Regions from separate parts of the Paraburkholderia sp. 32 genome, predicted to be linked through region 3. Evidence: riboswitches for the same ligand, from Rfam matches in the RefSeq annotation. Region 3 holds a riboswitch; each other region holds the start of a gene.

Region 1 (10,148 bases), on a different contig from region 3:
CGTTGCGCTTCTTCGCGAGTCCGGCATTGTCGAGACCCGTGCCGCGGCCGACGCAGTCGTCGATCGGCACGCCGCACAGGCGGCTCATCAGACACGCGGCCGCCGAGGTGTTCGCGATGCCCATCTCGCCGAAGCCGATCACGTTCGTGCCGAGCGCCGCGTGATGACGCACGCGCGCGGCGCCCGCCTGCATCGCGGCGAGCGCTTCGGCGTGCGTCATCGCGGCTTCGTGTGCGAAGTTGCGCGTGCCGGGCCCGACCGGAATGTCGACGAGTCGGTCCGTGGACGGCAGCGGCGTCGCGATGCCCGCGTTGACCACTTCGAGTTCGAGACCCGCGACGTGACTGAGCGCGTTGATCGCCGCGCCGCCCGCGATGAAGTTCGCGACCATCTGCGCGGTCACCGCTTGCGGATAGGGGCTCACGCCTTCGGCGGCGATGCCGTGGTCGCCCGCGAAAACGATCATCGCGGGACGCTGCACGGTGGGACGCGTACTACGCTGGATCAGGCCCATCTGGCGCGCCAGCGTTTCGAGCCGGCCGAGGCTGCCGAGCGGTTTGGTGCGCGTATCGATGATCCGCTGCAATTCGGCGCGTAGCGTCTGATCGAGCGGCGCGACTTCGGGCAAACCGGCTGGGTGTGGGATGCGAGTCATAGGTGTGATCGAAACAAGGGATAGGAATAAATATCAGCCTGACTGTGCGTCATGGCCGGCAGGCGATTCGTGACGCGCGCGCGGCGCGGGTATCAGCGCCTCGTGCTCGCCGTCGCGAATCAGAATCAGCGGATAGCCGAACGCGCGGCTCGTCAACGCGGGCGTCAGCACGTCGCGCACTGGGCCCGCATACGCGCCGCCCGCGCCGTCGAGCAGCAACGCGTGCGTCGCGAAGCGGCGCGCGAGGTTCAGGTCGTGGCACGAGAACAGCACACTACGGCGCGGTTCGCGCGTCCATGCGACGAGCGCTTCGAGACAGTCGACCTGATGATGCAGGTCGAGATGCGACAACGGTTCGTCGAGCAGCAACAGCGGCGCGTCCTGGCACAGCACCGCCGCGAGGGCAACGCGCTGACGCTCGCCGCCCGACAGCGACAGCACGTCGCGCGCCGCAAAGTCCGCAAGGCCGAGCCGTTCGAGCGCCGCCCGCGCGGCCGCGCGATCCTCATCGCGCTCCCAGCCCCAGCCGCCCAGATGCGGGAAGCGGTTCAGCAGCACGATGTCGAGCACGCTTGCGTCGAACGCATCGGCCGCGCTTTGCGGCATCAGCGCGCGGCGCCGTGCGAGCGGCAGCGGCTGCCAGTCGGCCACGCGCACGCCATCGAGTTCGACATGGCCCGCCGCCGGATGCAACAGCCCCGCCAGCGTCGATAGCAAGGTGGTCTTGCCCGCGCCGTTCGGCCCGGCGATGCACCAGATTTCGCCCGCATGGAACGTGTGCGTGAACGCGTCGAGCAAGGTGCGCGCGCCGGCGCGCAACGTCAGGCGCTGCATGCTCAGCATCGAACAGGTGGGACTGGGTTTGGCTCGTATCATCGGCGGCGTTTGAGCAGCATCCACAGGAACACCGGTACGCCCACCAGCGACGTGATCACGCCGACCGGCAATTGCGCGGGCGCGATCACGGTACGCGCGATCAGATCCGCGCCCATCACCGCGACACCGCCGCCGAGCGCGGCCGCCGGCAGCAGCATGCGCTGATCGTTGCCGAACGCGAGCCGCAGCATGTGCGGCACGACGAGACCGACGAAGCCGATCGTGCCCGCGGTCGTCACCGCCGCGGCCGCCGCCAGCGACGCGACCAGGTACACACGCAAACGCAGCGGCATCACGGCGACGCCCAACGCCTGGGCGGCCGCGTCGCCGCGCAGCAACAGGTTCAGACGCGGCGCGGCCGGCACGATCGCAAGCAACACGAGCGCGAGCGCCATCAGCGCGGTCCACGGCAGCGCGCCGCCGTTCAGGTCGCCGGTGAGCCAGAACAGCATGCCGCGCAGACGGCTGTCGGGCGCGAGATTGAGCAGCAGCGTGATCAGCGCGCCCCACCCGGCCGCGATCACCGCGCCGGTCAATAGCAAACGGGGCGACGTGTCCTGCGGCTCGCCGCGCCATAGCTCGCGACGCGCGAGGCCGAGCACCAGCAGGATCGACACGAACGCACCCGCGAACGCGCTCGCATCGACGAGCCACCATGCGCCGCCCGCGATCATCGCGACGAGCGCGAACGTCGCCGCGCCGCCCGACACGCCGAGCACGTATGGCTCGGCCAGCGGATTGCGCAGCAGCACCTGCAGCAGCGCGCCGGCGAGCGCGAGCAACGCGCCGCACGCGAAGCCCGCGAGCGCGCGCGGCAAACGCAACGTACGCACGATTTCGCCGGCGAGATCGTTGCTGCCCGTGCCGCCGAACGTGTGCGTCGGCACGAGCGCCGCAAGCACGCGCGACGGCGCGAGCGGCACACTGCCGAGCACCAGCGAGGCGCCGAGCACCGCGATGGCGGCGAGCGCGAGGCCGAGCCAGATCGCGGCCGCGCGTTTCGCGTTCATCGGGCGCGGCGTCGCCATCGCGGCGCACAGCGAAGCGGACGCGCGGCTCATCCGCGTGCGCTCACGCATGCGGCCACCCCGGCGCGCGCGTCACTGCTGCTGCCAGCCGAGCGTGAGATACGCACCGCGTCGCGGCGAGTTATACGAGTAGGCCGTTTCATAATCCTTGTTGAACAGATTGTCGATTTGCGCGCTGACGTACCACGCTTTGGTGACGTTGTAGCGCGCCGACAGATTCACGATGCCATAACCGCCGAGGTTGCCCGTGCTATCGGTACGCGGACCGCTGACGATCCACTCGCCGCCAACCCGCCATCCACCGATACTGCGATTCACCGCGAACGACCCGAACCGACGCGCGCGCCGCACGAGGTCGGTCCCGTTGTCGAGATCGACCGGGTTCTGCAGCGTCACCGTTGCGCGCACGTCGGTCTTGCCGACATGACCGCTCCACGATCCCTCGAGTCCCTGCACCTTCGCACGGCCGACGTTCTCCGCGAGGTAGATGCCGGGGATCGTCTGCACGTAGTCGATCAGATTCGTATAGCGCGTCTGGAATGCGTTCAGACGCATCACGCCGAGCGCATCGGTCGCATACTGCAAACCGGCTTCGACCGAATGACTGCGCTCGGGCTGGATCGACGGGTTGCCGCTGATCGGATAGTACAGATCGTCGAAGCTCGGCGCGCGGAACGCATCCGAATAGCTTGCGGTTACCTTCCAGCGCGACGTGATGTCGAATCCGTAGCCGAGATAGTAACTGTTCGCTCCACCGAAATCGGAGTACTGGTCGCGTCGCACGTTGGCCTGAATCTGGTTGCGGCCGAAGCGCGCGCTGTAGCCCGCGAAGACCGAATCGACGTGACGGTCGGGCGCGGCGAACGTGTCGGAGTCGAGCGTCTGGTCGAGATGCTCGTAGCCGAATTGCAGCTTCTGGTGCGCGGCGAGCGCGAAATCGTTCTGCCACGTGTACTGGCGATTGTCGGTATCGAAGCGGCCGTTGTAGATGCCATTGGTGTTCGACACGCTGCGGTCGTCGCCCTCGGCGAGCGTGACGTGGGTGGTCCACCAGTCGGTCAGCTTGCCGTTCGCGAATACCGACACCTGACGCACCTTGCTATAGAGATTGTTCAGATCGGTGGGCTCGCCGTACGCATTGTCGTAGCTGTTGTCGTTGTTCGACTGGAAATAGCTGACGCCCGCGTCCCACCTGTCGGTGAACTTGTGACGCAGCGACGCGCTGATGCTCTCGTTCAGATTGCCGTTTGCGTTCGGATTCGCGTTCGGCGCCTCGAGCGGATTGAGCGACGAAAAGCCGTCGTCCTTCGTGCGCGCGAGCGAAATATTGAAAGTCGTGCGGCCGTCCTGATCGAGCGCGCCGTTCACGCCGGCCGTTTGCGTCTGCGTGCGATAGCTGCCGTAGCCGACCGAAAAATTGAAACGCGGCGGATGATCGCCGCCGTCTTTCGTGAACACCTGCACGACGCCGCCGATCGCGCCCGAGCCATACAACGCCGACACGTTGCCGTTCACCACTTCGACGTGATCGACCTGATCGAGCGGAATCTGTGCGAGTTGAGCTGAGCCGAGACTCACCGAATCGACGCGCACGCCGTCGATCAGCAGCAGCGATTGCGTCGACGATGCGCCGCGCAGAAAGAGGCTCGTGGTCGAACCGGGGCCACCCGTGCGCGAGATTTGCGCGCCTGGCGCGAGTTGCAGCAGGCCGGGCAGATCGGTCGCGGTCGTGTCGGCGATGTCCTGCTGATCGAACTGCGTAGTCTGCGGGATCGCATCGCGCAACGCTTGCGGTCCGCGTTGCGCGGTCACGACGATCGGCGACAGCACGTTGCCCGACGCATCGGTGGAGGCGGCATTGGCAGCGATTGCAGCGTTTGCGGCGGTAGCATCCGTGGCGGACGATGAAGACGAATACGGCGTCGCAGACGCGGACGCGGGCTCGGCGCTTTGCGCATGCACGACGAGCGGCAGGCTCGCGAACGCGAGCAGCGTTGCGCGGGCGATGGGGGACAGCATGGGATGACATTCCTGTGGATAGCGTGCGCGGCCTGCTTCCCCGCAGGCCGACGCGTCACGAGGCGCCCCCTTGTTTAGCGTTTTCGCGGGGGGACGTCCCTCTTTTCTGGCCGGTATCCGGGCTACGACACATCGATCCGCCTTCCCACGCGTGACGCGCAGTGGCACACTCGCACGTTGAACTTCCAACCTTGCGACCAGGACCGACCTGCATGAGCACATCACATGCGGTCGCTTACCGTTGCGGGGGCAGCGCAGGTTCGCGCATCCGGTTTTGGCACCGCGCGCGTCCTGCTTCCCGTTTAACTGCGCGCGCCGAGAAGCGCGCGCGGGCACCAGAGTGCGGGAAGTTTACGAGCGGCCTCGCGGGGCGTCAAGAAAGGTCAACCGGAGCGCAATCGGTTCTGTTGAATGCAGGTTATTGTCCGATGGATTACCGGTTTTTTACCTTATGGTCGACGACACGACATGCAACGAACCTGCACGTAGCGATGCTGTTACGTCTCGAAACGAGACAATTGTCGGAACCTGTAATATTCCGCGCTAAAATGCGATGTCTTTAGAGGACGCAGCACATGCTCACCGAACTCGAATCACTCTCCCAGAACATCGGCAAGCTGATTGCGATCAGCCAGCGCCACAACGAAGCGCGGCTCGCGCTCGAAGAGCAGCTCGCGCAAACGCGTGCCGAAGTGCAAGCCACGCATGCGGAACTCGCGCAATTGCGCGAAGAGCGCGACGCACTGCAGGCGGAACGCGACGCGCTGTCCGCCAAGATCGACGACGCTCAGGTGCGCCTGAATGCGATTCTCGAAAAATTGCCGCGCGCACGCGCGAGCAGCGAACCGGATAACCAGCTCGATCTGCTCGAGTCCGCCCAGCCCGGACACGAGGAAGCGGAAAGCGACGTGAGCCGACACGGAGAAAGCGCATGACCACCAAGCAGATCGAAGTATCGATTCTCGAAGTACCCTATCGTCTCGCCTGCTCGCCGGAAACGGAAGGCGCGCTGCTCGAGGCGGTCGCGCGCGTCGACGCCGAGATGAAGAAAATCCGCAGCGGCAGCAACGTGCGCGGCACCGATCGCATCGCGGTGATGGCTGCGCTGTCGCTGGCATCGGAACTGCTTAAGCTGCAAAGCAGCGTGCGACACGGAGAAGCATTTCCCGCTGAAGAAATCCGGCGTACAATGCAGCAAATGAACGAACAGCTAGGTACTGTGATCGAGCAGTACAGCTTGCAGTAAGCAGTAGTGGGCCGGTTTCGAATCGGTCACGTGTTGAACGGTTTGGGTTGTAGCTTCATCGGTTTAGCTTCCCTGCCTGGTTCGCCAAGGTCATACATTCCTTGAACCAATGCCATGTGCACGGTTGCGGAAATTTGTAGCACGGGTGTGCGCGTCACTCAGTCTGATGTACCCGAAGTGTTGCTAACTGCGACCAATTCTGAACCCTCGGTTCAGGATGCCGGCCTAGCGGCTAAGGCGGGGACCTTATCTGGAACGGCATCGGACTTCGGTTCGATGCCGTTTTTCTTTGGTCGTCGTTTTTTCGTTTGAGCGCCTTTTTCAGGGGTTTTTCCGTACACGCCTGCTGTTGTTGCGCTTCGTTCAATCTCATACGCTCACTCCGATTCATGCGCTACTGGCTGATGAAGTCCGAACCGGACGAAGCAAGCATCGACGACCTCGCCAACGCACCTCATCGCACCTTGCCGTGGACGGGCGTACGCAACTATCAGGCGCGCAACTTCATGCGCGACGTGATGCAGGTCGGCGACGGCGTGCTCTTCTATCATTCGAGCTGTCCGGAGCCCGGCATCGCGGGCATCGCGGAGGTCTCGTCGAGCGCGTATCCGGACCCTACGCAGTTCGATAAAAAGAGCTCGTACTACGACGCGAAATCGTCGCCGGAAACGCCGCGCTGGATGCTCGTCGACGTCGTGTTCAAGAAGAAAATCGGGCTGATTCCGCTTGCCGCGCTGCGCGAGCATGCCGAATTGCAGGACATGCGCGTGCTCGCCAAAGGCAACCGCCTGTCGATCACGCCGGTGACCGAAGCCGAATGGCGCTTCATCACTAAACAGCTGGTTTAAGGGCGAACGCGCGACGCGGCACCTGTCGTGATCGCATCCAGGTCATCGTTTCCGATGCGGCGGCGAAGCACTAATTGGGGAACCAAGCGTCGGTAAAACGCGCCTAATCGGTCGACGAAAGCGTGAACTCGAACCGGCCGCTCGAGGGCAAGCCGATGCATTCGCCAGCGCAGCCGTCAAACCGCGCGCCACCACCCGTCGCTCGCGTCGAACGTGCACAACCTGTTCAAACAAGGATTCCAGTCATGACGACAAAAACCGCACGGTCCCTCGCACTTGCGCTCGCCTTGGGCGCGCCTGTGGCACTTGCACTGAACCCTGCGCCCGCTCGAGCGCAGACCATGATGCCGCAGCCTTCGGGCGTGCTGTCGCTGAATGCGCAGGCGAGCGCGGAAGTCCCGCAGGACGAAGTCGAAATCACGCTGTTTTACGAGCAGGAAGCGAGCGAGCCGTCGTCGCTGACGTCGACGCTGAACGAACGCGCCGACGCGGCATTGCAGAAAGCGCGCGGCGTCAGCGGCGTGACCGCGCGCTCGGGCGCGTTCTCGATCTTCCCGTCGACGGACCGCGACGGACGCATCACGACGTGGCGCGGCCGCACGGAAGTCGTGCTCGAATCGCGCGACTTCGCCGCGGCATCGAAGCTCGCCGGACAGATGGCATCGATCATGCAGGTTGGCAACGTGCGTTTCTCGCTGTCGCCGCAAGCGCAGCGCGCGGCCGAACAGCGGCTCAGCGGCGAGGCGATCAAATCGTTTCGCGAGCAGGCCGCGGCGTCCTCGCAGGCGTTCGGCTTTAGCGGCTATTCGATCCGCGAGGTCAACGTGAATCACAGCGGCGTGATGCCGCGTCCGATGATGATGATGAGCGCACGCGCGATGGGCGCCGACGCGAAGAGCGCGCCGCTGTCGCTCGAAGGCGGCACGTCGACGGTGACGGTCAACGTGTCGGGGTCGGTGCAGATGAAGTGATGCGCAAGCGCAAGCCCAAACAGAAAACGCCACGGCATCCATCGATGCCGTGGCGTTTTTTCATGCAACGCTCGCTACGCTAGCCGAGCGCCGCTCAGTTCGCGCCAACCGCCTGCGCCGGCTCGCGACGCCCACGGCGATACGCCCACACCATCAGGCCGATGCCCGCGAGAATCATGGGCAGCGACAGCCATTGACCCATCGACAGCCCCATCGCGAGCAGGCCGAGGAAATCGTCCGGCTCGCGCGCGAATTCGACCGTGAAGCGCGCCAGGCCGTAGCCGATCAGGAACATCGCGGAAATCGCGCCGAGCGGCTTCGGTTTGCGCGAGAAAAAGATCAGCACGAAGAACAGCGCCACGCCTTCGAGCGCGATCTCGTACAGCTCCGACGGATGTCGCGGCAGCATGTGATATTGCGCGAACACTTCGTTCAGATGCCATTGCGCGGCCAGTTGCGGATGCGCGGCGAGCCATGTGGCGTCGTCAGGCGCGGCGCCGGGAAACAGCATCGCCCACGGCGCCGACGGATCGGTCACGCGGCCCCACAGCTCGCCGTTGATGAAGTTGCCGAGGCGCCCCGCCGCGAGGCCCGTGGGCACCATCGGCGCGACGAAGTCGGTGACTTGCAGCCACGAGCGCTTGCGCTGATAAGCGAACAGCATCATCGCGATCGTCACGCCGAGAAAGCCGCCGTGAAACGACATGCCGCCTTCCCACACCTTGAAGATGTCGAGCGGATGCGCGAAATAAAAGCTCGCCTTGTAGAACAGCACATAGCCGAGCCGGCCGCCGAGGATCGTACCTAGCACGCCGTAGAACAGCATGTCGTCGATATCCTTCGCGGTCCAGCCTTGCGCGGCGACGTACGGCAGCCGCAGCCGCAGCCGGGCGACGACGATCGCCGCAACGAACGCGACGAGGTACATCAAGCCATACCAGCGCACGGCGAGCGGCCCCAGATGGATGGCGACAGGGTCGAAATTGGGGTGAATGAGCATCGTGTAGTTATGGGCAGTTCAGGTTCGAAAGCAGTTTTTACAGGGAATCAGAAGCGGGATCTAGACACGCGACGCGACGCTCGCCGCATGCGCGCGCACGATGTCGATGAAGCCCGCCAGCACCGGGCTGACCTCGTCGGTGCGCCAGACGAGGCCCGTCTCGATCGCGGGCACCGACTCGGACAGCGGCCGGTACACGACGCCCGTGCGCCGCAGGTTACGCAACGATTGCGGCACCAGCGCGACGCCCATGCCGGCCGACACGAGACTCACGATGGTCTGCATCTGGATCGCCTCCTGGCCGATCCGTGGCGCGAGGCCCGCAACGCCGTAGCAATCCATAATGATGTCATAAAAGCCTGGCGCGAGACGCCTTGGGAAGATCACGAGCGGCGCGTCGGCGACATCGCGCAGGCTGACGGGCATGTCGAGCCATTCGGCGGCGGGGTCTTCGGCGGCGCTGCCCTTGCCGTTTGCGTTCACGCTGCCCCGCAAGCCTTGCGCCATCTCCGTCGACATCGCGATCACGAGCGGCTCGCGCGCTATCGGCAGCCACGACAGCTGCGCCGCATGCCGCGACGGCAGCGGCGCGATCACCAGACCCGCGTCGATACGCCCGGCCACCAGTTCCTCGACCTGCACGTCGCTGGTCGCCTCGGTCAGTTCGAGCCGCACGCGCGGATGCCGCGCGCCGAAATCGCGCAGCAGCAGCGGCAGCAGGCCGTAATCCGCAGTCGACACGAACGCCAGCGACAGCACGCCCGCCTCGCCGCGCGCGAGGCTCTGCGCGAGCGGCCTGAGCCCTTCCGCGGCCGCGAGCAGCCGCTGCACCTCCGGCAACAGATCGGCGCCGACCGCCGTCAACTCGACCGAGCGCTTGGTGCGCGCGAACAGCTCGACGCCGAGCGTCTCCTCGAGCGCGCGGATCGCCTGCGACAGCGGCGGCTGCGTCATCGACAGACGCGCGGCCGCGCGCCCGAAGTGCTTTTCCTCGGCGACGGTGACGAAATAGCGCAACTGGCGCAGGTCGGGGATCGTCGGCAGCATGATTGATATATTTTACGACCTGAACAACCGCGAATAATACACACGACGCGTGTCACGCAAAACCGCCGGTTTGCACGGTCTGGCGGAACTACACTGAACGGATGCGCGCGCGCACGCCGCCGCGCGCTTTCATCAGAACAGCCAGACTGGAGCTCCCCATGGCCTACAACCGTCGTTCGAAGAACATCACGCAAGGCATCGCGCGTTCACCGAATCGCTCGATGTACTACGCGCTCGGCTACCAGAAGGAGGATTTCGACAAACCGATGATCGGCGTCGCCAACGGCCACTCGACGATCACGCCGTGCAACGCCGGCCTGCAGCGTCTCGCCGACGCGGCCGTCACCGCGATCAGGCGCGCCGACGCGAACCCGCAGACCTTCGGCACGCCGACGATCTCGGACGGCATGTCGATGGGCACCGAGGGCATGAAGTACTCGCTCGTGTCGCGCGAGGTG
Region 2 (10,148 bases), 580 kb from region 3:
ACGAACACGCGCGGGCGCACCGGGTCCGGTCCCAGGGCACGCGACACCGTCGCGATACGCGCCTGCATCGACGCGACAACGCTCGCCGCACGCGCGTCTACATTGAAGATCGCGCCGAGGTTGCGCAGGTCGCGATAAACGTCGTCGAGCGACGCCGCCGGCATCGGCATGACGTGTGCGCAGGACTCCGTGAGCTCGTAAGACGCGATGCCGAAGCGTGCAAGCGCCTCAGGCGTGACGGGACCGCCGACGCGCATGCCATAGTTCCAGCCGGCCAGATAGAAATCCGCACCGGCGCCGACGAGCGTCTCGATGGACGGATAGCGGCGCGCCAGTTCCGGGATCGCCGCAAGGCGTACGCGCAGAGACGGATCGTCCGTCTTCCAGCCGCCGATTCCCGTGAACCCCGCCATCCGTGTCCTGAGCCCCAGTGCAAGCATCATCTCCGTCAGGTTCGAATCGTTGCTGACCGCCCTGGCCGGCGCACGCGCGAACGTCACATCGCGGTTGCAGCTGCGCACGGTAACCGGATAATGGCCAGCCTGTGCATACGATGCGGCTGCGCAGAGAATGGTGGCCGCCGTTGCGCGCCAGACAAAAGGTTTCATTTTCGTCATGTCCCGGACTCCGGTCCTGTAATCAGCGTGATGCGCGGACGTCCCGTCACCGGGTGCCGGTCGACAAGCGCATCGACGCCATACACCGTCTTGAGCAAGGGCTCGGTTAGTACCGCCTGCGGCGTGCCGCACGCGACGATCTCTCCCGAGGCAATCACATACAGCCGGTCGCAGAACGCAGCGGCGAGATTCAGGTCATGAATCGTGGCCAACGTGGTGATCCGCTGCCGACGCACGAGGCCGAGCAGTTCGATCTGATGCCGCGGATCGAGATGATTGGTCGGCTCGTCGAGCATCAGCACACGCGGCTGCTGCACCAGTGCACGGGCCAGCAGCGCGCGTTGCCGTTCGCCGCCCGACAGCGAAGCGAACGGCCGCTGCCGGTGCGCATCGAGTTCGACATCGTGCAGCGCGGCGTCGACGAGCGCGGTGTCCACGGCGGTGTCGCCGTCGAGCAGCCCCTTGTGCGGCGTACGGCCCATCGCGACGACCTCTTCCACCGTCAGGCCGAAGTCGTCGGGCGGGTCCTGCTGTACCACCGCGATGCGTTGCGCCGCCCGGCGCCCGGACTTGACCCAGACGTCGTCGCCGTCCAGCCTGACGGCGCCGCTGTGCGGCCTTGCGTAACGGAACGCACACCGCAGCAGGCTCGTCTTGCCGCTGCCGTTGGGTCCGATCAGGCCGACGAATTCGCCCGGCTGCACTTCGAGCACGATCCGCCGCAACAGGCTCTCGCCGTCGTCCGGGCGTCTCGCATCCCGCGACGGCGGCGACCAGCCCAGCCCTTCGATATGCAGTGAGGTCATGGCTTTGCCGATCAATGAGGCTAGAAAGTCATCGTCGCGGTGACCCACCCCGAGCGCGGCGCGCCGAGCAGCCATTCGGTGCCGTCGTTCTGCGTGGAGACCGCATAGGTCCGGTTGGTCAGGTTGCGCAGATAGAGCGCGAGCGTCAGGTTGCGCGTTGCGCGCCACGACGCGGACGCATCGACCAGTGTGTACGACGGAATCGACACGCTGTTCGCGTTGTCGCCGAAGCGCCGTCCGACATACTGCACCCCGGCTCCCGCGCGCCAGCCAGGCGCGAACGCCCAGTCGAGCCACACGTTCGCGGTCTGCTCGGGGATGTTGTAGGGCACGTTGCCCGCGCGCGACACGCTCTGACCATCGACCGCCTCGTCGAAATCGTCGTACCGCGCGCGCAGCAGCGCCGCGTTCGCCTCGACCGACCAGCCGCCGCCCAGCCGCAGCGCGCCCGACCATTCGACGCCGCGCGACGACTGCCGGCCGACCTGCTCGCTCAGATCCGGGTTCAGCGGATCGGTGCTCACGAGGTTGCGCTTCACGATCTGGTACACCGCGAAGGTCCAGGAGCCGCGGCCGCCCAGCACTTCCTGCTTGATACCCGCCTCCCACTGCTGACCGGTCGACAGCGTGAACTGACTGTTCGATTGCGACAGCGTAATCAGCGAACTGACGCCGTCGGTGCCGGTGGTGTACTGTCCATACACGGACAGCGTCGGCGTAAGCGCGAACACAAGGCCCGTGCGCCATCCGGTATGGGCGAACGTCCTGTCGAACGACGCCGCCGCAGTCGTGGCAGTCGCGAACGTGTCGCGATGGAAGTCGATATGGTCGTAACGCAGGCCACTCACCCACGCGAGCCGGTCGGTCAGCTCGAACCGGTCCTCTGCAAAAAGGGACGCCTGATGCGTGACGGTGCGAAACGCGGGCACGGTCGGATCGGGACTGTCGAACACGCCCGGATCGAAACCGGATGCCGGCACGATCGACGAGCCGCCGTATGGTGAATTGCTTGTATCGACAAACGAGATCACATTGAAGTCCGCGCCGACGACCAGCCGGTTCTGATGGCCCCATGCATGCCCGTCGATCGTCGCGTCGAGCTGGTCACCGATCTGCCGCTGATGATGGAGGATCTCGATGTAATCACTGCGCAACACATCGCCATCCGGCTGCAGGGCGTAGCTCTCGCTATCGTGCCAGTGGCGGTTGGTCAGCAAATAATAGAGCTGGTTGCGCACCGTGATGCCAGGCATGGCGTGCCACTTCGCGTTCAGCCGCGTCCACTGGTCGTAATAGGAGATCGCGGAATCGGCGACGTTGTAGTTCTGGTACCGGAACGCCGGATTGAGCGCACCGTCGAGCACCGGAATGCCGAAATAGCGCGCGGGCTTCTGGCGCCCGTAGTCGTAGTCGAGTGTGAATGACAAGGTCGGATCGACGTCGAGGCGCAATGCGCCGCCGAGCGCCGTGGTATGCGAATCGCCGCGCGGTACCCAGCCGTTCGAGCGGTCATCGCTCACGTAAAAGCGGTATGACAGCATGGGCCCGAGCGCGCCCGTCGTATCGAGCGCCACGCGCTTCTCGCCATAGGCGCCCGCGCCGAGCTGGACCGTGGTCGCGTAGTCGCGCTGCGGCGCCTTCGGCACGACGTTGATCACGCCGCCGATGCCACCCTCGCCATAGAGCACCGACGCCGGACCGCGCAGCACCTCGATCCGGTCGACCGACCACGTATCGAACGGAAAGGTCACCGTGCCTGCGCCAGGATACATGCGCGTGCCGTCATAGAGCGTCGTGATCGACTCCGGCCCGCTGAAGCCGCGCACCGAGACCGACGTGCCGCCATTGCCGGGTGCCGCGTCGGTGGCAAAGCCGGCCGCACGCGTAATGGCCTCGTTGACCGTGGTGTCGCCGCGCACCTGAATCTGCTCACCGGTGAGCGTCTCGACGCTCGCCGGCGTATCGAGGCTCGACAGTCCAAGCCGGCTGCCGGTACGGATCGGCGTGCTCAGGTCCGGTGTATCCGTATGGCCCGATGCCTGGACCTTAACAGCCGGCAGCGTCTGTGCCGGCTCCTGCGCAGATTGCTTGCTCTCTGCGGCCGGGCCGCTGCCGTCATCAGCAAACGCGGACGACGCGCCGATCAGCCACGCGCAGCCGAGCATCCCCGCTGTGAGCTGACGTCTGCGGCGTCGCTGCGCTCGCGACGGCGAAAGGATCGAGGTTTTCTTCATTGTCCTGCTCTCTTTTCTTTTTTCTCTGGCGCTACCGTATGCGGTGCGCCTGTTTTTTATGCGCTCGACACACGTGCCGATCCACCATGTCATCGACGCAGTGAAACGCCGCACGATTGCCGGAAACACGAACCAGGCATGCCGTGCTGACCGGCGACACTTACCGGGTCAACACAGACGACGGGAGAAAAAGAGGAAGCAACGGGCAGCCGATGCCCGGTGGACACTGAGGATGCAGGTCATGACGGTTCTCCTGGGGTTTCGCGCCCCATGACAGGTGAAGGAAGACAAGGCCCAGGTCTGACTCCCGGTTTCAGGAAACCGGTCACAGTGGCGCGACCGCGCTGGATTTGCACCAGCTTCTGGGTCATCGCGCCAGCGGTCGGATCGCCCGCGATTCCGGCAGAACGATACCTAACCCGCATCGTAAACGCAACATAGTTGCGATAGTTAGAAAGGGGAACGCTATACTTGAGTCTGCTTCACCGCATACATTCCTGCATTCATGCCCCGCCTGATCCAGATCCGACGCAGTCCCATCCATGGCAAGGGTGTCTTTGCCGTTGCCGACATTCCGCGCGGCATGCGCATCATCGAATACAGGGGGGCGCGCATTACCCACGCGGCAGCACGACGCCAGCATCCCGTCAACGCTGAAGACCCGTTTCACACCTTTCTGTTTGCGCTGGGTGACGGACGCTACTGCATTGATGCGGGCACCGGCGGGAACGCCGCCCGCTGGATCAATCATCGTTGCGCACCGAACTGCGAGGCGGTTGAAGACTACGACCGCCAGGGGATCCTGCGCGTGTACCTCCATGCGAAACGCCTGATCCACGCAGGCGAGGAACTGAGCTTCGACTACAGCCTTCAGTTCGATCATCCCGCCACTGACGAAGACCGTCGCAACTACCTGTGCCGCTGCCGCTCATGGAACTGCCGCCGTACGATGCTGGCGACGGTTGAGGTGGACGGCATCGCCACCCCCCGGAAACTTTGTCGATGAACAGGAGCGCAAACCGGGACCCTACACGAGCGCAGGTCATCACGTCGTACGTCGATACGTTCGCCGCACTGCTGGGCGAGCCGATACCCCTTCCGGACATCTCACAGAGCACAGCGACGCCGAGAAGCGTGGACCGCACGCGGCCGCTTGCGCTGATCGTTTCACCCCACCCCGATGATGAATGCCTGACCGGCGGACTTGCGCTCAGACTGCAGCAGGAAGCAGGCTTTGAGGTACTGAACATCGTCGCTACGCTAGGCAGTAACCCGGGCCGCCGCAGTGAACGATGGAACGAGCTGTGCCATGCCTGTACCCGGCTTGATTTTGCGCTGCTGGATCCAGCCTTCGACGGTCGCCAGCCGGTCACGCCGGCGCGACGCCGCGCCGACCCGGCAGGCTGGGCCCGTGACGTCGACCGCCTCGCTGCGCTGTTCGACGACTATCGGCCGCGCATCGTCTTCTGCCCGCACGAGCGTGATGGCTCTGCGACGCACATCGGTGTCCACTGGCTCGTATGTGACGCCCTGCAGCACCATACCCACGCCGTCTGGCTTGCGCAGAACAGAATTCTGGGGTACCCTGGAGCAGCCCAACACGCTCGTCGAACTCGACAGCTCAAGCGTCGTGACCATGATCGAGGCGCTGACCTTCCACCGTGGTGAAATTGCCCGCAACCCCTATCACCTGCGCCTGATGTCATGGCTCGCGGACAGCGTGCGACGCGGTGGCGAGGCTGTGTTCGGTGCCGGAATGCAACCGCCGTCCTTCGCCTTCGGCGCGTTGTACCGGCTCGAGCGCTGGGCAGGCGGCCGGCAGACGGCAGTCGGGCGTCCGATGGCCATCGCTGCGAAGGATGGCCTGCAACCGCTGTTCGACCAGGGCATGCCGCCAGGTCCATGACGACGACCATACGACACGCGTGGCCTTGCCCGCGCAGGACGATGTATCATTCCATTATTGGACAGTTGCATCCACGGTCATCCATGCCTACCCGCCACTCTCCGCGCAAACATCCACCACACGCTCCTACCGACTGGCCATCGCGCCTGCGCGAGGCGGGGCTGCGCTCCACTGCGCTTACCGTTGCCGTGCTCGAACGCCTGGAGGGCGCCGATCAGCCCCGTTCGCACGAAGAGCTCGCCCGCGATCTGGGCGCCGCTACAGGTGCGGGAAAAGTGGATCGCGTGACCCTCTACCGGATCCTCGACCGGCTGACTGCCGTTGGCCTGCTCACCCGAATCCAGGGATCTGACCGCGCCTGGCGCCATGCAATCGCAAAGCACGAGACCTCCACTGGTTATTTCGAGTGCGATCATTGCCACAACATTTCTGCGCTTCCGGAAGATCCGGAACTGGCCGGTGTGCTCGCCCGGATCGAGCGCAAGCTTAGCCGCCGCGGCGTTCATAGCACGAACTCTGCCGTCACGATTCACGGTACCTGCCACGACTGCTCGACCCACGGCGTGTGAGCACGCAGGATCATTGCACCTGATTCGGCGGGTCCGAAAGCAGGTTATTAACGCCACTTTGTTGCATTAATAACCAACCCTGCTACCATGGGGTTTTCTGCTGGCGCCCGCCGTACCCATGATCTCGCCGATTCCCCAGAGCTTCGATGACTGGCAGCACTGCATTGAGCACGAGTGCGGCATCACGCTGACACCGGCGTTCATCCAGGCACGGCTGGCCGTACTCGGCGACCCCGACAATGCCGGGACGCAGCGGTTTGCGCGGCTCTACGGCGAAGTGCACCTGCAACGGGTACTGGACTGGTTTGCTGCCGCGCTGGAAAACACGCCACTTCGGGCATGACGCATCGGGTGTGAACCAATTCCCTCGTCTGCTGACCGCCCCCCAGGAGAATCTTCCCATCATGACTGCGTCGCTTCAATTCGCTCCTCGCACATCCGTCACCGAAGTCGAGGAAGGTCGCTCGCTCTCGCCCAGATTTGGCCCTGATGGACTGATTCCCTGCGTCGTCAGTGATGCGGGCCGGGACGACGTCCCGATGGTCGGCTACATGAACCGGGAAGCCCTTGCGCGGACGATCGAGACCGGTATCGCCCACTACTGGAGCCGCAGCCGCCAGACGCTCTGGTCCAAGGGTGCGACGAGCGGACTGACCCAGCGCGTAGTCGAGATGCGCATCGACGACGACCAGGACGCGCTGTGGATCCGCGTCGAGGTGGCGGGCAGCGGCGCGAGTTGCCACGTCGGTTATCGCAGCTGTTTTTACCGCGCGGTCGACCTGCCCGAAGCAACCTTGCGGTTCACGGAAGGTGCGAAGACGTTTGACCCCGTCGCCGTGTACGGCGACGCGCCCAATCCCACGCAGCTCTGACAGCTTCCGGGCGTCATGCCGGCGTGATCGCCATCGCCCTGTCGAAGCGGACCGGCTGTCCCACCGGGTATCCCTGCACGGCGTCATCGCGCATCACCACATGGCCACGAATGATTGTGGCGACCGGCCACCCCGTCACCCGCATGCCATCGTAGGGCGTCCAGCCACAGACGCTTTCGATCCAGCGGTTCGTGATTTCGCGCCTTGCCTTGAGATCGACGAGCGTCAGGTCGGCGTCGTAGCCCACGTTGATGCGTCCCTTTTCCGCTATCCCGAACACCCGCGCCGGACCCGCGCTCGTCAGTTCCACCAGACGCTGCAGCGACAGCCGTCCCTCGCTGACGTGATCGAGCATGACCGGCAATAACGTCTGTACGCCCGGCATGCCGCTGGGTGACTGCGGGTACGGGCGGCCCTTCTCTTCCAGCGTATGCGGAGCGTGATCACTGCCCAGCGTGTCCACGCGCCCCTCCCGAAGCGCGCGCCACAGCGCCTCCCTGTGCCGGGCCTCACGGACCGGCGGGTTCATCTGCGCAAGCGTGCCCAACCGCTCATAACATTCGGGCGCACACAGGGTCAGGTGGTGCGGCAGTACCTCGACTGTCACCCGGCTGCGGTGCGACGCCAGCAACGCGATTTCTTCCGCCGTCGAAACGTGCAGGATATGCAGCGGCCGTCCTGTTTCGCGCGCCATGCCGACGATCCTGCGCGTCGCATTGAGCGCGCTATCCACGTCACGCCAGCGTGGATGGTCGCGCACGTCGCCCGATGCTTCTGCGATTAACCGGCGCTCGCGCAGTCTCGCCTCGTCCTCCGCATGCACGGCCACCCGCCGCCGGCCGTGCTCGAGGATGCGCCGTAGTACAACGTCGTCATCCGCGAGCAGATCGCCAAACGAGCTGCCCATAAAAACCTTGATGCCGGCGCAGCCCGGCAACGCTTCCAGGTAGCCCAGCTCACCAGCGTTGACGGACGAGCCACCGATGTAGAACGCGATATCACACCACGCGCGTCCTGACGCTGCCGCGATCTTCCGTTCGAGGTCGTCGCGGCGCAGCGTCAACGGACTGGTGTTGGGCATCTCGAAAACGGCCGTCACGCCACCGAGCACCGCGCCTCGCGTGCCCGCTTCGAGATTCTCCTTGTGCTCGAGGCCCGGTTCGCGGAAATGGACCTGTGAGTCGATCATGCCAGGCAGCACGTGCAGGCCGTGTGCATCCACGACCTGGTCAGCGCTCCAGCCGCCCGCGTCGATCGAAACGATCCGGCCGTCAACGCAGGCAATGTCCGCCTGCTCACTTCCTTCCAACCTGACCACGGTACCGCCGCGCACGAGCAGGTCGGCATGACGGCTGGCGGCGCCCTTCGACGTCAGCATGCCGGTGCGCACGCCACAGCGCTGGTCAGTTCATCCAGGATACCGGTCGTCGCCTCCCGGCGCACGGCATCCGAGAATCCGATCAGAGCGGGAGTGACCAGCCCCATGCGCGGATTGTAGGCATCGCGCCGGAAGCACTGTGCGTAGCCGGTCGCCGTCTCATGCACGATCACCGACTGGACCCTGACATCCGCCTCGCCGTTACGCATCGGCATCGCACGCATCACCACATCGACCAGCACGAAGAACACGCGCGAGAGCTGCTCCGCGCTGGGCGACACCGGCAGGGCAATCCAGCGCTGCGAATGGCTGCGGCACATCTCCATGTACGCCGGGTCGTCGCAGTTCCAGAACACGAGCGTATGGTCGAACGCGTCCACGATCTCCCGGACCTCCCCCTTGAGGAGGCCGAAGTCATAAACCATCTGGCCGTGATCGAGCGCATCGGCCTCGAGAATGATCTCCACGCGATAGGAATGGCCGTGGATCGACCATGCACAACGATGCGATGACGCATGCCGCACGACATGCGCACCTTCAAACGAAAACTGCTTGCGGATCAACATCAGTCATCCCCTACGGTCACAATTCGTTCGCGATGCGGCGGTATCCCTGAACGAGCCTCACATTGGTCTGCGCGACGTCCTCGGAGAACTCCGACGCACTGGCAGTCACCTTCGGAATCGTCGACAGGTCGGTGCCCGGCCCGATGCGCTGGGTCGACGGCACGTAAAAGCCTGCGGGAAGGTTGCAGCCGTCAACTACGGCATTGTGGCGGACCACACAGCCTTCACCGACGGTGCAGTTGAACAGCACACTGTTAAAGCCGATAAACACACGGTCGCCGACTTCGCAGGGACCATGCACAATCGCGCGGTGAGCGATCGATGTATGGCTGCCGACCGTTACCGCAGCGCCCGACTTCGAGTGGATCACAACGCCATCCTGGATGTTCGAGTGCGCGCCGATATGGATCGGTTCAATGCCGCCCTGCGCATCCGTCTCGTCGGCACGGATCACCGCGTATGGGCCGATGAATACATTCTCGCCGACGATGACCCGTCCGCACAGGATGGCGGTCGGATCAACAAACGCGCTTTCGTGGACCACAGGCAGGTCCCCACGTGGATTTTTGCGGATCATGCCAGGACCCCGTGACTTCGGTGCCAGACTGTCCCTTCCAGCGTGTCCTCGATCTGGATACCGGCGCGCAGCAGCTCGTCGCGCAGCGCATCGGCCTCCCCAAACGCGTACTGCCGGCGTGCCTCGGCGCGGCGGGCCACGATTGATTCCACCCACGCGTCGTCCGTGACGGATGTCGCGTCGATACGGCCGCGCAGTGCGACCAGTGCCTGAGCAGGATCCTGCTGCAACAGGCCGAGCAGTTGTGCGGACGCCAGCAGGCGCGCCTTCGCCCATTGCTGCGACGGTCCCTGGGAAGCCTGCTCAAGATCCTCCAGCAGCCGATACAGACGGGCGAGCGCGCGCGGTACGTTCAGGTCGTTCGAGAGGGCCGCCTCCACCTCGTTGTCGGGTCGGGTCCCCAGATGCGGAAGTCCCGACACGGCATCGAGCGCCATATAGGCCCGCTGCAGTGTCCGGCATGCCGCCTGTAGCCGCTGCACGCTCCAGTCGAGCGGATGACGGTAGTGGGTCGAAAGCAGCGCCAGCCTGACCGCCTCGCCGGGCGCGTGCGCGAGCAGATCGCGCACCAGCAGCACGTTGCCGAGCGACTTCGACATCTTCTGCCCGTCCACGGTGACGAA
Region 3 (10,148 bases):
AAGCTGCATCTGCGCGGCGGCCTGCCGCCGCGCCCCTCGAACGAGCCCGCACGCGGCAGCGACGGCGGCGGCGAAGAGCGCTTCCTGATTCCGTTCGGCCCGAACGCCGCGAACTACCCAAAGCTCAGTTTCGCCGACGTGCTCGCCGGCAAGGTGCCGGCCGATCAGTTGCGCGGGCGCATCGTCGTGATCGGCGTGACGGCGTCGGGTCTGTACGACCGCTTCGCGACACCGGTATCGGGCGAGCTCGGTCCGCTGCCCGGCGTCTACATCCACGCGAACGTGCTCGACACGCTGCTGAGGGGCCGCGAGATCCAGCCGGTCGCGCTGTGGGTCGTGTTCGCGGCGGCGCTCGGGCCGCTCGCCGCGCTGCTCGCCGGCTTCCTCGTACTGTCGCCGCGCCGCTCGTTGTTGCTGACCGGCGCGCTGGTGCTGCTCGCCGCGACCGGCAGCGCGCTGCTGCTGTACGGCGGCAGGCTGTGGATCTCGCCGGTGCCGGCGATCCTCGGCGTCGTGATCGTCTATCCGATCTGGAACTGGCGACGCCTCGAAATGACGATGGCGTATCTGCGCGGCGAACTGCAACGTCTCGCCGACGAGCCGCATCTGCTGCCCGAGACGCCGAAGCGCCGCCGCGAGTTCGGCGGCGACGTGCTCGCGCAGCACATGGCGCTGATGGCGCAGGCCGCGCAACGGGTGCAGGACATGAAGCGCTTCGTGTGGGGCAGCCTCGATAGCGTGCCGGAGCCGATTCTCGTCAGCGACGTGGCCGGCGTCGTGCTGATCGCGAATCACGCGGCGAAAGCGCATTTCGCTCGGCTAGGCGCGCCGATGCCCGAAGGCCAGCCGATGCAGAGCGTGCTCGGCGGTCTCACGCTCGTGAAGACGATCGATACCGGCGCGGCCACGGACAACGAGCGCAGTCTGTCCGCGCACGCGCACTGGCCGGCGCTCCTCGATCCGACGCGCGGCGAGTTCGCGGCGCTGATGGCGCAGGGCGTCGAGGTGCGCGACGCGAACGAGCGCGACCATCTGCTGCGCTATGCGACCTGCACCAACGCGCAGGGCGAGACGACCGGCTGGATCGCCGGTCTCGTCGACGTGTCGGCGCTCCATGCGGCCGAGCGTCAGCGCGAAGACGCGCTGCGGCTGCTGTCGCACGACATGCGCTCGCCGCAGGCGTCGATCATTGCGCTGGTCGAGATCGAGCGCGCGCGGACCGAGCCTGCGCTCGCGCGCAGCGTGCTGGAGCGCATCGAACGCTACGCGCAACGCGCGCTCACGCTTGCCGACGACTTCGTGCAACTGGCGCGCGCCGAATCGCAGGCCTATGTGCTCGAGCCGCTGAGTCTGACCGAACTCGTCATCGATGCGAGCGACGAGGTCTGGCCGCAGGCGCATGCGAAGCGCATCGCGCTGCATACGGAATCCGCCGACGACGCCGACGACGATCCCTGGATCTGCGCCGACCGCTCGCTGATGACACGCGCGCTCGTCAATATCCTGAACAATGCGGTCAAGTACAGTCCGCCCGACACGCGCATCGTATGCAGCTTCGCTGGCCAGCCGGCGGCAAAGCGCGCGGGCAGCGAGGCGCCGCGCGTGTCGTGCACGATCCGCGACCAGGGCTATGGCATTCCTGAGGAGCAGCAAGCGGGATTGTTCGAGCGCTTTCGCCGTTTTCACGAGGCGGAGCGGCCGGAAGTGGGCGGGGCGGGACTCGGCATGGCGTTCGTCAAAACCGTCGTCACGCGCCACGGTGGCAGCGTCGAAGTCGTCAGCGCGCCCGGCGAGGGGACGGCCTTCACGATCTGGCTGCCCGCGCTCGACGACGCGCCCCTCGACGAATCGATCGCACCGCGCGTCTGATGCGCCTTTGATGTATTCGATGTACTAGAGAGAAAACAAACAATGGCAAAGATCGCTCACCTCTGTGCCGCGCTGGCCGCGGCGAGCCTCACCGCTTGCGCGGGCCTGAGCGCCGACGTGCACACCGTCTCCGCTAACGGCGCCGACCACGCCGTTGCGCTGCAAGGCGAGCAGACCTATTCGCTCGCTCGCACGCAGCCTCAGGACGACAGCGTCGATCATCCGCAAGTCGAAAAGCTGTTGCGCGACGAGTTGGCGAAACACGGGTTCGTCGATACGGCGGGCAAGCCCGCGCATTATCTGCTGTCGATGGCGTATAGCACGCGGCCGGCGTCGATCGGCATCGGCGGTGAGGATTGCGCGCCCGCCGATTGCGGCGCGGGCAGCGACGGTCCAGGCGCGCTGTTGTTTGGGCGCAAGTATCAGCACGCGCTGACGCTGCGCTTTTTCGACTACGCGAGCGGCGCCGAGCGCTACAAGGTCGGCGCGGTGTTCATGGATCGCGACGCGGACCCGCTGCATGCACTGCCGTTGCTCGTGAAAACCGCGCTCGCGAAGCTGCCGTTCGACGCGCCGGCCGACTGGCGTGTGAAGCTCAGCATCGACAAGACGAGCGGTGTGCCTAACGTCGACTCGATGGAGCCGCTGCAGCGTTAAAACGCAGCCTCAGGTCGCCGGGGCCGCGAGTATCAGTTATTCCTGCGCCGGCTCGTCTTGCGGCCAGCGGTTTTCGAACACGCAATCGGCGAGCGGCAGACGGCTCGCCCAGCGCTGCGTTTCGAGCATCGGCTCGCTATAGAAGGCAGCGACGTGGCCGAGGCACAGAATCGCGACCGGCCGCGCGCCTTCCGGCATCCCCAGTAGCTGGTGCACCGCGTCGACATCGAATAGCGACACCCAACCAAGCCCGAGTCCTTCCGCGCGCGCGGCGAGCCACATGTTCTGGATCGCGCACGCGACCGACGCGAGATCCATCTCCGGCAGCGTGCGGCGGCCGAAGACGTGTCGCTCGCGCCCGTCCATCAACGCGATCACCAGCAGCTCCGCGCATTCGCGCATGCCTTCCACCTTCAGCTTCATGAACTCGTCGCGGCGCTTGCCGAGCGCATCGGCGGTGGCGAGCCGTTCGCGCTCGACGATGTCGCGCAAGCCCGTGCGCAGCGCCGCGTCGGTGATGCGCACGATGCGCCACGGCTGCATGTAGCCGACGCTCGGCGCGTGATGCGCCGCGTCGAGCAGACGCCGCAGCACCGCCGGATCGACCGGATCGGGCACGAAGTGGCGCATGTCGCGGCGTTCGTAAATCGCGCGATAGACCGCTTCGCGCTCGGAGTCGTCAAAAGGCTTCGCCATGAAAGAGGGCGGCCGTGAAAGCCGGGTTGGAGGGCCAGTAAGCGTGCATATAGGTTGCCACAATCGGGCCCACGCGGAACACCGCTTCGCCGGGCGTGTCGCTGTGCGCGCGCGTGGCGAAGCGCTGCGGCGCGAGCGGCGTCGCGAGCTTCGAGTAGTGGAACGTGTGGCCGGTCAGCGTGCCGTGGACGCCATCGATCTGCTGCATGCCGAGCGACGTGAAGCGCGTTTGCATCGTCGCGTGACCGGGCAGCAGGCCCAGCATCGGCGTGCTAGTGCCTTGCGCGTCGGTCAGCGTGTCGAGCAGATAGAGCATGCCGCCGCACTCGGCGACCACCGGTTTGTCCGCCTCGACGTGCGCGCGGATCGATGCCGCGCTGGTCGAGTTGCCCGCGAGCGTCGCCAGATGCAGCTCGGGATAGCCGCCCGGCAGATAGAGCGCGTGCGTGCCGGCGGGCAACGCTTCGTCGGCAAGCGGCGAGAAATAGCTGAGCCGCGCGCCGAGCGCTTCGAGCAGCGCGACGTTGGCCGGATAGATGAACGAGAACGCGGCGTCGCGCGCGATCGCGATGTGCTTGCCTTCGAGCAGACGCGGCAGCACTTCGGGCGAGGGCACGCCGAAATCGACCGGCGGCGGCAGTTCGGCGAGCGCGGTCGACGCGAGCGTATCCGCCGCGCGTTCCAGGCGCGCTTCGAGATCGTCGATTTCATCGGCCTGGTGTAGGCCGAGGTGGCGGTCGGGCAGCGTGATCTCGTCGCTCGCGGCGAGGTGGCCGCACCAGCGCAACTCGGGCGGCAGTGCTTCCTGCAACATCTGCGCGTGCCGAGCGGAGCCGACGCGATTCGCGAGCACGCCGTGGAACGGCAGTTGCGGCCTGAAGCGCGCAAGGCCGAACGCGAGCGCGCCGAAGGTCTGCGCCATCGCCTGCGCGGAAATCACCGCGAGCACCGGCACGCCGAACGTGGTCGCCAGATCGGCGCTGCTCGGCGTGCCGTCGAACAGGCCCATCACGCCTTCGATCAGGATCAGATCGGCTTCTTGCGCCGCCCGCGCGAGCAGGTTGCGGCATGCGCTTTCGCCGACCATCCACAGATCGAGCGACAGCACCGGCGCGCCGCTCGCGCGCGCGAGGATCATCGGATCGAGAAAATCCGGCCCGGTCTTGAACACGCGCACGCGACGTCCGAGCCGCCGGTGATAGCGCGCGAGACCGGCGGTGATCGTGGTTTTGCCTTGTCCCGACGCGGGCGCGCTGATGAACAGCGCGGGGCACGCCCCGAAGGAAGTCCCCTGGGGGGGCGCCCCGGACGAAGCCCCGTTGGGGGACGTCGACATCGCTCAGAACTCCACGCCGCGCTGCGCCTTCACACCTTGCTCGCGATACGGATGCTTGATCGCGCGCATTTCGGTGACGAGGTCGGCAGCTTCGATCAGCGCGTCCGGCGCATGGCGTCCGGTCACGACGACGTGCAACATCGGCGCACGCGCGTTGATCACCGCGAGCACTTCGTCGAGCGGCAGGTATTCGTACTTCAGCACGGTGTTCAGCTCGTCGAGGATCACCATCTGGTAGTCGCCGCTTTCGATCATCCGCCGCGCTTCGTTCCAGCCTTTGCGCGCGGTCGCCATGTCGGCCTCGCGGTTCTGCGTGTTCCACGTGTAGCCGTCGCCCATCGTGACGAAATCGCATTGCGCGATCGCGCCGAGGAAATCGCGCTCCGACGTATGCAGCGCGCCCTTGATGAACTGCACGACGCCGAGCCGCATGCCGTGGCCGAGCACCCGCACGGCCATGCCGAACGCGGCCGTGCTCTTGCCCTTGCCGGTGCCGGTGTTGACGATCAGCAGGCCTTTTTCGACGGTCGCGCCGGCCTGCTTCTTTTCGTGGCCTTCGCGGCGGCGTTCGGTCATGCGTTGATGCGATTCCGGATCGGTTTTCATCGAGGGTCCTGGTTTTGAGAGGCGGGATGGGATGGGGGCGCGTCGCTAAGGGCAGCGTTGTTCGCCGCTGCGATCGCCACCGTGATGCCGGCGTGCGCGGTCTTGCGTACGATTAGACGGGCGTTTTGTGCGGTTGTGGTGGAGTCCGGCGCCGTTGCCGCCAGCAGCGCGCACGGCTCGCACACACCATCGACACCGAGATGCGCGTGTGCCGCCGCCGACGGCGACGCGACCGGTACCGCGGCGATCTGCTCGCGGCTGAACAGTTGCAGCGGCAGTTGATGACGTGAGCAGAATTCGAGCAGACCGGCTTCGTTGGCTTTGGTGTCGATCGTCGCGATCGCGCGGATCTGCTCGAAGGCATTCGATCCGAGCGCTGCGCGCACGGCGGCTTCGATCTCAGCGGCTTCGCTGTGCAAGCGGCAACCGATGCCGACGCTCAGCGTTTTGATCGCGCGTCCGAGTCCGTGTCGTGTCGCGCTCGCTGCCAGTTCGTGAGCAACGCCGGCGTCGCGTTTGGCCGCATCACGCGCCAGTGCGAGCGACGCCACACCGCCGATCACGACGATCGCCGGCGAGCCGAGCCCCGCGCGCGCCACCGCCTCGGCGAACTCGCGAAGCGGCGCGAGCACATGACGATGCTCAGGCCGCGTCGCCGACTCGATCGCCGCGCACGGCGTGTCGGCGGACATGCCGGCCGCGAGCAATGCGCGGGCGATCTCGCCGAGCCGGCGCATGCCCATGTAGATCACCAGCGTCATGCGCGTCGCAGCGAGCGCGGCCCAGTCCGGTTCGCCACTGCCGGCGCCGTGGCCGGTGACGAACACGACGCCCTGCGCGAGATCACGATGCGTGACCGCGATACCGAGCGCCGCGGGCGCCGCGATGCCGGCCGTGATGCCGTTGATCACGTCGACTTCGATACCCGCGGCCTGTAGCGCCTGCAACTCTTCGCCGCCGCGGCCGAACACGAACGGATCGCCGCCCTTGAGCCGCGCGACGCTGCGCCCCGCGCGCAGATGCCCGAGCATTTGCGCGACGATGTCGGCTTGCGGCGTCGACGGATGGCCGCCGCGCTTGCCGACGTACACGACTTGCGCGTCGGTGCGCGCGAACTGCAGCACGTCGGGATTCACCAGATCGTCGACGAGCACGACATCGGCCTGCGCGAGCGCACGGGTGGCCTTCAGCGTGATCAGTTCGACGTCGCCGGGACCGGCGCCGATCAGCCAGGCGCGCGTCATCGCGGCGTGCATGGCGCGCGCCATGCGGTGATGGAAGAAGAGAAGCGGCGTGCGACAGCGCGCGCGGCGGTGAATATAGAGGTCATGCGCAACTGCGAATCCGGGCACGCGCGATGCCGCGCTGCTACGCCTTCACATCCGTTCCCCGCGGATTCCGGCGGCCGGCGGCGCCACGTGATGCACGGATGCAATGCGGCACCGCCTCCGCGTCTGGCCGGTATCCGGGCTGGCGGCCTCATGCGCTTCGCCTTCCCGTCCCGGTTTGTGGATTCGCGGGACAGTGGCATCAAAAAACGCATGCGCGGCACGTCGGAATCGAAGGCGAATCGAATCGCGCGCCGCAGGTCGCTTACCGTTGCGGGGACAGCACAGGTTGAACGCGCGAGGCGCTGCCTGTTTCCCGTTTAACTGCACACGCGAGCGCATGTGCGGGCACCAAACGCGCGCATACGATAGCACATGGCGCCTTGCCGGATAAGCCTCGGCGGCGCTTTCCGGCTCTGTGCGTTGCTTGACTGCGCAACGCCGCGGGCCTACACTCGCACGCACTTTGGGTGCTCGCGTGCGCGCTCGTGCGCATGCAGTTAAACGGGAAACAGGGAGCCACCTGCTCTGGAGCGGCTAACCTGTGCTGTCCCCGCAACGGTAAGCGAAAAGCGGTTCCGGCTTGATAGCCGGGCACCGCAGTGCCGGCTTCGATGTCCTCGCGCAAGCTCGCGTGGACATTTCACCACTGGACGAGAAACCACTCGGCCGGGAAGGGGAAGCGGCGCTTTCGCCAGCCCGGATACCGGCCCAAAGAAGCAGAACGACCGCCGCGGGGATGCGGCGGCGCGTTCATGACCTCAGTTCCGCTTTCTGTATTTCCGTTGTCGCGGCAATGCCGTCGTTCGTCCCCGTGTCTGGTGATCGCTGGTACTGCTGCGCGTGCTTCATTCGCTCCATTCGCCAGCCGACGCGGACCCACGCGCGGACTTTCCGGCATACCGATCAACGCCAAGGGATGGACCTCACGATGCAAACTCAATTGCGCAAGATCCCCGTCACGATCGTCACGGGCTTTCTCGGCAGCGGCAAAACCACGCTGCTGCGGCACATTCTTCAGCATGCGGGCGGCAAGCGCATTGCGGTGATCGTCAACGAGTTCGGCGAGCTCGGCATCGACGGCGAAATCCTCAGGGGCTGCGGCATCGGTTGCGATGAAAACGGCGTCGAGACCGAAGGGCAATTGTATGAACTCGCGAACGGTTGTTTGTGCTGCACAGTGCAGGAAGAATTTTTCCCGGTGATGGAAAAGCTCGCGGAGCGCCGCGATGAACTCGATCACGTGCTGATCGAAACGTCGGGGCTCGCGTTGCCGAAGCCGCTCGTGCAGGCGTTCAACTGGCCGCAGATCCGCAATGGCTTCACGGTCGACGCGGTGGTGACGGTGGTGGACGGCCCGGCCGCCGCGAGCGGCCAGTTCGCCGATAACCCGCTCGCCGTCGATGCACAGCGCAAGGCCGATCCGAATCTCGATCACGAGTCGCCGCTACACGAGCTGTTCGAAGACCAGTTGTCGGCGGCCGATCTGGTGATTCTGAACAAGACCGATCTGATCGACGACGCGCGGCAGCACGAGGTCGAAGCCGCGATCCGCGCGGAGATTCCGCCGCAGGTGAAGATCGTGCGCGCGCAGCAGGGGCGGCTCGACCTGCATACGCTGCTGGGCCTCGAAGCGGCGTCGGAAGAGACGATCCACCTGCGTCATGACCACCACGGTTCCGCCGACGACCCCAATCACCACCACGATGAATTCGATTCGGTCGTCGTGCAGGCATCCGTACCGTCGCGCGACGCGGCCCTCGCCGCCTTGCAGACGCTCGTCGAAACCCACACGATTTACCGTGTCAAAGGCTTCGCGGCACTGCAGGGCGCGGCGATGCGTCTCGTGATCCAGGGCGTGGGCCGGCGCTTCGACAGCTACTTCGACCGGCGCTGGCAAGCGGGTGAAAATGGCGACGGCGCGTTGAGCCGCTTCGTGCTGATCGGCGCAGACCTCGACCAGCACGCGCTGCAACAGGCGTTCGACGCGGCGCTCGGCGCGACGTCGAACGCGACGGCATAAACGGGCGCACCAGCATGCATCTGCTGCGCACGACGCCGGGCGGCTTCGTCGACGATACGCAGGGCGTGATCCGCATCGATCAGCAGCCCGCCGAGATCGTCGTGCTCAGTTCCGCCGACACCACGCTGTCGCTGCTCGCGAGCGTAGTGCCGCGTCTCGGCGACGGCTTTCCGAGCGTGCGGCTCGCGAACGTCACGTATCTGCGTCAGCCTGCCTCGGTCGACTTCTATCTGGACGACGTGTTGCAGCATGCGCGCGTGGTCGTCGTCGATCATCTCGGCGGCGAAACGTATTGGCCGTACGGCATCGAGCAGGTGGTCGCGCTCGCGCAGCGCAAACAGCAAACACTCGCGATGTTTTCCGGCGATCTGCAGGAAGACCCGAACCTGCTCGCGCGCAGCACCGCGAGCGCCGAGTTGTGTCAGCAGCTGTGGCGCTATCTGCGCGAGGGCGGTCCGCAGAACGCCGAGGCGTTTTTGCGCTGCATCGCGTATCGCGCGCTCGACTGGGGGCGCGAACCCGATCCGCCGCGCGCGTTGCCGGCCGCGTCGCTGTATCACCCCGAGCGCGATACCCCCATCGTCGCCGACTGGCAGGCGCGTTGGCGGCAAGACGCGCCGGTCGTCGCGATTCTGTTCTACAAGGCGCATCTGCAGGCCGCCAATACCGCGGTGTTCGATGCGCTGATCGACGCGCTCGAAGCGCAAGGGCTCAATCCGCTGCCGCTCGCGATCACGTCGCTGAAGGATGCGGTGAGCCGCGATGTCGTGCAGTCGCTGTGCGCGCAACATGGTGTCGCGCTCGTGCTGAACACGACCGCGTTCGCCGCTTCCGCGATCGACGACCCGGAGCCGCTCGCGCTCGCCGGCGACGCGCCGGTGTTTCAGGTGATCCTGAGCGGCGGCAATCGCGAAGACTGGCTGAAGGACAACCACGGCCTCAATTCGCGCGACATCGCGATGCATATCGCGCTGCCCGAAGTGGACGGGCGCATCATCACGCGCGCGATCAGCTTCAAGGGGCTCGCGTATCGCTGTGCGCATACGCAGGTCGACGTGGTCCGCTATCAGCCCGACCTCGAACGGGTGGGCTTTCTCGCCGAGCTGAGCCGGCGCTGGTGCCGTTTGCGTTCGCTCGATAACGCCGACAAGAAAGTCGCGTTGATTCTCGCCAACTATCCGATGAGCGAAGGGCGCATCGGCAATGGCGTCGGGCTCGATACGCCGGCGTCGGTGGTCGGCATTCTGTCGATGCTGCGCGATGAAGGTTATCGTGTCGGCGAACTACCCGAAAACGGCGACGCGTTGTTGAACAGGCTGACCGAAGGCGTGACCAACGATCCGGTCGTACGCGATCTGCGTCCGGCCCTGCAAAGCCTCGCACTCGACGACTATCTCGCGCATTTCAACGCGTTGCCGGCGAGCGTGCGCGACGCGTTGAACGCTCGCTGGGGCAAGCCCGAGCAGGACCCCACGCTGCGGCGCGGCCGCTTCATGATCGCCGGCTGGCGCTGCGGCCAGGTGTTCGTCGGCATTCAGCCTGCGCGTTCGCGCGAGCACGGCGACTACGCGAGCTATCACGATGCGGAGCTCGTACCGCCGCACGCATACCTCGCGTTCTATTTCTGGCTGCG

The links. A riboswitch is a leader RNA that binds a small molecule or an ion and turns the genes downstream of it on or off. The one in region 3 is predicted to bind cobalamin.
Region 1: it holds a riboswitch for cobalamin, as region 3 does, so the genes downstream of both, OKW26_RS37685 (TonB-dependent receptor domain-containing protein) here and cobW (cobalamin biosynthesis protein CobW) in region 3, are expected to answer to the same signal.
Region 2: it holds a riboswitch for cobalamin, as region 3 does, so the genes downstream of both, OKW26_RS09990 (TonB-dependent receptor) here and cobW (cobalamin biosynthesis protein CobW) in region 3, are expected to answer to the same signal.

What each region holds. Positions count from the first base shown of each region.
Region 1 covers NZ_JBNDKD010000003.1:3,202,578-3,212,725, reverse strand. The annotation lists gene cobT (nicotinate-nucleotide--dimethylbenzimidazole phosphoribosyltransferase) at 1-655, opposite strand, end outside; gene OKW26_RS37695 (ABC transporter ATP-binding protein) at 689-1,498, opposite strand; gene OKW26_RS37690 (FecCD family ABC transporter permease) at 1,528-2,592, opposite strand; gene OKW26_RS37685 (TonB-dependent receptor domain-containing protein) at 2,632-4,578, opposite strand; cobalamin riboswitch at 4,670-4,933, opposite strand; gene OKW26_RS37680 (ATPase) at 5,154-5,513, shown strand; gene OKW26_RS37675 (cell division protein ZapA) at 5,510-5,824, shown strand; RNA gene ssrS (6S RNA) at 5,891-6,072, shown strand; gene OKW26_RS37665 (EVE domain-containing protein) at 6,214-6,672, shown strand; gene OKW26_RS37660 (SIMPL domain-containing protein) at 6,918-7,643, shown strand; gene lgt (prolipoprotein diacylglyceryl transferase) at 7,738-8,643, opposite strand; gene OKW26_RS37650 (LysR family transcriptional regulator) at 8,704-9,690, opposite strand; gene ilvD (dihydroxy-acid dehydratase) at 9,849-10,148, shown strand, end outside.
Region 2 covers NZ_JBNDKD010000001.1:2,131,822-2,141,969, reverse strand. The annotation lists gene OKW26_RS10000 (ABC transporter substrate-binding protein) at 1-617, opposite strand, end outside; gene OKW26_RS09995 (ABC transporter ATP-binding protein) at 614-1,423, opposite strand; gene OKW26_RS09990 (TonB-dependent receptor) at 1,444-3,657, opposite strand; cobalamin riboswitch at 3,932-4,090, opposite strand; gene OKW26_RS09985 (SET domain-containing protein) at 4,163-4,663, shown strand; gene OKW26_RS09980 (PIG-L deacetylase family protein) at 4,660-5,325, shown strand; gene OKW26_RS09975 (hypothetical protein) at 5,294-5,563, shown strand; gene OKW26_RS09970 (Fur family transcriptional regulator) at 5,605-6,132, shown strand; gene OKW26_RS09965 (hypothetical protein) at 6,251-6,475, shown strand; gene hisI (phosphoribosyl-AMP cyclohydrolase) at 6,537-7,004, shown strand; gene OKW26_RS09955 (dihydroorotase) at 7,018-8,382, opposite strand; gene OKW26_RS09950 (6-pyruvoyl trahydropterin synthase family protein) at 8,376-8,948, opposite strand; gene OKW26_RS09945 (carbonate dehydratase) at 8,965-9,525, opposite strand; gene cysS (cysteine--tRNA ligase) at 9,522-10,148, opposite strand, start outside.
Region 3 covers NZ_JBNDKD010000001.1:2,708,700-2,718,847, reverse strand. The annotation lists gene OKW26_RS12595 (CHASE2 domain-containing protein) at 1-1,869, shown strand, start outside; gene OKW26_RS12590 (DUF4136 domain-containing protein) at 1,912-2,526, shown strand; gene bluB (5,6-dimethylbenzimidazole synthase) at 2,563-3,222, opposite strand; gene OKW26_RS12580 (cobyrinate a,c-diamide synthase) at 3,206-4,558, opposite strand; gene cobO (cob(I)yrinic acid a,c-diamide adenosyltransferase) at 4,562-5,164, opposite strand; gene OKW26_RS12570 (cobalamin biosynthesis protein) at 5,161-5,595, opposite strand; partial or broken gene cobA (uroporphyrinogen-III C-methyltransferase) at 5,671-6,408, opposite strand; cobalamin riboswitch at 6,604-6,863, opposite strand; cobalamin riboswitch at 6,944-7,221, shown strand; gene cobW (cobalamin biosynthesis protein CobW) at 7,424-8,515, shown strand; gene cobN (cobaltochelatase subunit CobN) at 8,530-10,148, shown strand, end outside.